DNA from 2 places in the Paenibacillus marinisediminis genome. Region 1 is predicted to be linked to the other one. Evidence: riboswitches for the same ligand, from Rfam matches in the RefSeq annotation. Region 1 holds a riboswitch; the other holds the start of a gene.
The links. Region 1 has a riboswitch for cyclic di-AMP ahead of ACXX53_RS12725 (CAP domain-containing protein). Riboswitches for the same ligand answer to the same signal wherever they lie in the genome.
Positions count from the first base shown of each region.

Region 2: it holds a riboswitch for cyclic di-AMP, as region 1 does, so the genes downstream of both, kdpF (K(+)-transporting ATPase subunit F) here and ACXX53_RS12725 (CAP domain-containing protein) in region 1, are expected to answer to the same signal.

Region 1 is NZ_JBTGUH010000004.1:335,619-338,072, forward strand. Features, by position in the region: gene ACXX53_RS12720 (NAD kinase) at 1-507, shown strand, start outside; gene ACXX53_RS12725 (CAP domain-containing protein) at 637-1,434, opposite strand; cyclic di-AMP (ydaO/yuaA leader) riboswitch at 1,440-1,568, opposite strand; gene ACXX53_RS12730 (YutD-like domain-containing protein) at 1,714-2,454, opposite strand, start outside.
Region 2 is NZ_JBTGUH010000004.1:171,273-173,726, reverse strand. Features, by position in the region: gene ACXX53_RS12000 (CgeB family protein) at 1-104, shown strand, start outside; cyclic di-AMP (ydaO/yuaA leader) riboswitch at 431-662, shown strand; gene ACXX53_RS11995 (hypothetical protein) at 779-1,189, shown strand; cyclic di-AMP (ydaO/yuaA leader) riboswitch at 1,228-1,394, shown strand; gene kdpF (K(+)-transporting ATPase subunit F) at 1,656-1,736, shown strand; gene kdpA (potassium-transporting ATPase subunit KdpA) at 1,778-2,454, shown strand, end outside.

The sequences.
Region 1 (2,454 bases):
TACCCATTGATCGAGCTGACGATCAAGCGTGAAGACGGTGGAGTTCAGCAATATATTGCACTTAATGAATTCACGCTCAAAAGTGTCGACGGCACCGTAGTCGCTCAGATTGACATTAACAATCAACGGTTTGAGATGTTTAGAGGAGATGGCATCTGTATCTCCACCCCGTCGGGAAGTACAGCTTATAACAAGAGCTTAGGCGGAGCCATGGTGCATCCTTCCATTGAGTCTATACAGATGGCAGAGATCGCATCGATCAACAATCGGGTATTCCGTACGCTTGGATCTTCTATTGTTCTGCCGAAGCATCATCATATCGATATTTATTCACGCAAGCGTCAGCGTCTGTTATTAACGATCGATCATGTGAACGTACCGCTGGACAACCTAAGCTCCGTTCGCTGTCGAGTCGCAGATCAGAAGGTGACTTTTGTCCGTTATCGTCCATATCCATTCTGGAATCGCGTCCGAGAAGCCTTTATCGGCCAAGACGACTCTCGTTAAATACTTGTAGCAGGCTATCCCTCTATTGTTTTCCACCGTAGGGATAGCCTTTTGTCTGTTTATTAGGCAACAAAAAAAGGTTGTCTCAACCTTCACTGGAAGGAATGTTGAGACAACCTGATAATTAATTTAGCCTATGAATTCTTGAACCCATTCGCCGTTGTAGTAAGCTACGCCAATCTTCGTGTAGCTGCTATTCAAAATATTTTGACGATGACCTGCGCTATTCATCCATGCGTCCATTACTTCCTGCGGTGAACGCTGACCCTTAGCAATGTTCTCACCTGCTGTTCTGTACGTAATTCCATTTGCTTGCATCATATCAAATGGAGAACCATACGTAGGCGATTGATGATCAAAGTAGTTATTGTCATACATGTCTTTGGCTTTAAGCATCGCTACATCAGACAGCTTGCTATCGACTGTCAAAGGAGACAAGCCTGCCGCTGCACGCTCTTGGTTAACAAGCTCTGCAACTTGTGCGGCATACTCTGAGAGATTAGCTTGGTTCTGATCGTCGTTAGCCTGTGAGTTCTCGTCCTGACCTTGGTTCTGATCTTGGTTCTGACCTTGACCATTATTCGGATCTTGGATCTGACCTTGGTTCTGATCTTGACCATTATTCGGATCCTGGATCTGACCTTGGTTCTGATCTTGGTTCTGACCTTGATCACAGTTCGGGTCTTGAATCTGACCTTGATCAAAAATCGGGTTATGACCTTGTCCTGGTGTATGAATGATTGGTTTCCATGTTGCTAACCATTGTTGCAATGCCGCATTCCAATTGGACGAGTTAAAGCTATATTGAACCTTAACTGCATCACAGTTTGTTGCTTGTGCTGGCGCTGCTGCAGCGGATCCTGCAGCCAAAAATGGGCTGCAAGCTAGTACGCCTGCTACTGCCAATGTGAACATGTGTTTCTTCATCATCAATTCTCTCCCTTTGTAGCCTACGAGGTTAGCTGTCGGGTTCGAGTGAAAGAGTCTCCTCGATCGCATACACGATTTCACCCCCATATGTGGTTCCCCCGCGCTCTTATGAGCTTCGGCTTTGTTTTTGAATTTCTTACAGAATTGTAACATGTTTGGTAGCAGCAATCATTTCAAATTTATTGTAATTTAATACATATTATTACATCAGACCCATATCGCAGGAATACAAAAAGACCAACCGCATATATAAACGGTTGGCCTGTCTTACTCTTATTATGAGCGTACACTTTCTGTAGCTCGTTGCATTTCACTGTCACGCCCGCTTCCGGTCTGCGGTTTACCGCCTGATTGCTGTCCGCCTTGTTTGCTGGTCTTGAAGCGGTTGCGCTGCTGACGGTTCGACTTATTGCGGTCTCCACGATCACCGCGTTCAGCACGGTCATTACGTTCCGCACGATCCGGCTTCTCGTTTCGTTCTGATCGTGGTCCACGGTCCTGCTCCCCGCGAGCTTGTCTATCCTGCCGAACCGGACGCCCGTTTCGCTCCTGCTTATCGCTGCGCTCTGTGCGGAATTGACGCTCTATACGTCTATAACGTTCCGCACGCGAGATCGGCTCGTCTGAGCCCGCTTCTGAAGCATCCTGCTTATCGTCAGCCTCTGCAAGGCGCGGTGATAACGATATGCCCTGCTGCATATCTGCGCCGTCAGTCACGTCCTCGGCTGCAGCAGCGCCTTCCATCTCCGCATCTGACTCCCAAGATTCTATCGTGCGTCCACGTCCGTCCTTAGAAGGCTTTTTCTCCAAGATGAAATAAGCACAGCCGAAATTGCAATATTCATTAATATAGTCCATGATCCCAAACATCGTTGTATCCTTCGTGCTCTTGGGATGATTATCCTTGAAGAAGCCCTTCAATCGCAATTGATTGTATCCCCAGTCTCCAACAATATAATCGTACCGATCCAGCACTTCACTATAACGGTCACGAAACATTTCCGGATTCCATGCGGT
Region 2 (2,454 bases), 160 kb from region 1:
AAGCACGCCGTGAGATTGCGCTGCGCGGACTTGCACGCACACTGCGTGAGCATACTTATGCCCACCGACTCCATCAGCTGTTTGTGACCATATATGGCTCTTAGTTTAAGTAGATAGCCGTCGCGCGGACTTTCCGAGCGGCGGTTTTGTGTTGTGTGGAAAAAAATAGATTAGATGAGCGTTAAACGATTGCTTTATGTCGAAAAAACGATTACAACCATACCGTTCTTAAATTATCTGATCTATACTGCATCAATCTAATAAACGCTAGAATAAACGAGCAAGACATAGCTGTGAATATGAAATTACAAGATAGTGTGTGATTAGTCACATGAATCTAGCTTTAATAATTCAATAGCAACTTTCAGTTTCGTTTACATGAAGGTTGTGAGAGGCGTAAGATACATTTCAGAAATTGATCATTGCCGTTGCGATTTCATCGCTGAATTCCGCGTATTGCGGAAACGGGGGAACCATTATCGCGAATAATATAGCTTGCAGCCGCAAGATGATTGGAGCTGCCAAGCGGATAATATTCGCTGGGGTGAATCCGGTTAAGGACATATTCACGAAGTTCAAGTGAGTTGTCGCTTCAACCAGTAGGGCGACTCTTCGATTCCGAACCCGACAGCTAACCTCGTAAGCGTCCGAGGAGAGGCGCGTTTATGCTAAAGTACATGAAGTATTAGGTCAGGTACATTAGATACAGCGCATGCAGATCAGCCTCTTACCCGAATGAATGATGCGTTTGCGGACATTTTAGGAGGTAGTGAGGATCATGTATGATACGGATCGAACCATTGCGGTATTCGCTCCTAATGCTATGGGAGTGGACTTCGTTCGATCGCTTAAGGGAGCCGGAATCCCGGTTGCCGCAGTTGTTAACAATGCTCAGTGCGATGCCCGGATGAAAAAGCTTGGTGTGAAAAATATTTGGCGCATCAACACATCCAAGTCACTGACAGACTCTCAGCCTTCGCGGAGAGTAGGACGAATTTATTTATTTGAAACGAGCTTTGCGTTGACCTGTCGACTGTTGAAGCACTGTCGACCATGGACCACAGACAGTATCGTGGTCATTACGAAGCATCATAATCCAAGATCGATCTATCAGCTGCTCGGAGCGGATATGGTATTGTACACACAATCCGAGCAGGTATCGTTTCTACTGACGGACCTGATCAGTTAGCAGAGCTGCAGGTTGATCCTAATTTCATAGAGCCAAGGCCAAGCTCATCGCTTAATCCCTGTTGCAGGGGAGCGGGGGAACCAATTAGGCATGTCAGAGTGAGAAAAGCTCAGTCATGCAGGGGTGAATCTCGGCGGCCAGCCGAGTAGGGCGACTCATGCGCCCGAATCCGTCAGCTAACCTCGTAAGCGTCCATAGAGGCAGCCTTCTTTCGTCGTGCAGGATGTCCGGCTTTCTATAGCTGTGACTGGATAACCGCATGGGAAGAGGACCCCCTCTTTCCGTGCGGTTTTTTGCGATTCGGCGCTGAAATTAGGAGAATCGTGCTTCATTTGTTCATAAGGGGTGTGAAGACTGTGCTGGATGTCATTATGGTCGCGCTGCTAGGGCTGCTGTCCTCGATCGTATATATCGTATATCGTTGGAGCGCTTCTGAATTAGAAAGCTGATTAGCGAGGTGAACGTCATGATGATCGCGCTGGGAGTGCTTGTAGCGGCACTGTTTATCTATCTTGGCTACGCATTGGTTAAACCAGAGAAATTTTAGATTCCTATAGGGGTTATAAGCGAGAAAGGTGGAGCTGCACAATGACAGCTTTGGGCTGGTTATCTATTGGTATTACGATTGTGATCGTTATTTTGCTGGCGCGACCGGTAGGGCATTATTTGGCGAAGGTGTTCAATAACGAAGGAGCACCGCTGCCAGGCGACCGCATTCTTGGTCCGGTTGATCGCTTCTTGTTCAAGATATTCGGGATACGAGAAGTGAATCAGAGCTGGAAGGGCTATGCGATGGCTCTCGTGCTTACGAATGTTGTGATGATCGGAATCACGTATACGATCTTTCGAGTGCAGGCTTACCTGCCCCTGAATCCAAGCGGTGTCCCGAACATGGAGCCCAGCTTGGCCTTTAATACCGCGATCAGCTTTATGACGAATACGAATCTGCAGCACTATAGCGGTGAAACGGGTTTATCTTACTTGTCGCAGATGGTCGCCATCGTATTCCTCATGTTTACTTCTCCGGCGACTGGGCTTGCGCTCGTATTTGCTATTATCCGCGGGCTTACTGGCAGACCGATGGGTAACTTCTTCGTTGATATGGTTCGATCGATTACTCGGGTGCTCATGCCGATCGCAATCGTCGCAACTGTGCTGTTCGCAGCATGTGGAGTGCCTCAGACCTTGTCGCCAAGCGAAACGGTCACGACACTGCAGGGAGAAGAGCAGACGATTGTGCGTGGTCCTGTAGCCTCATTTGTAGC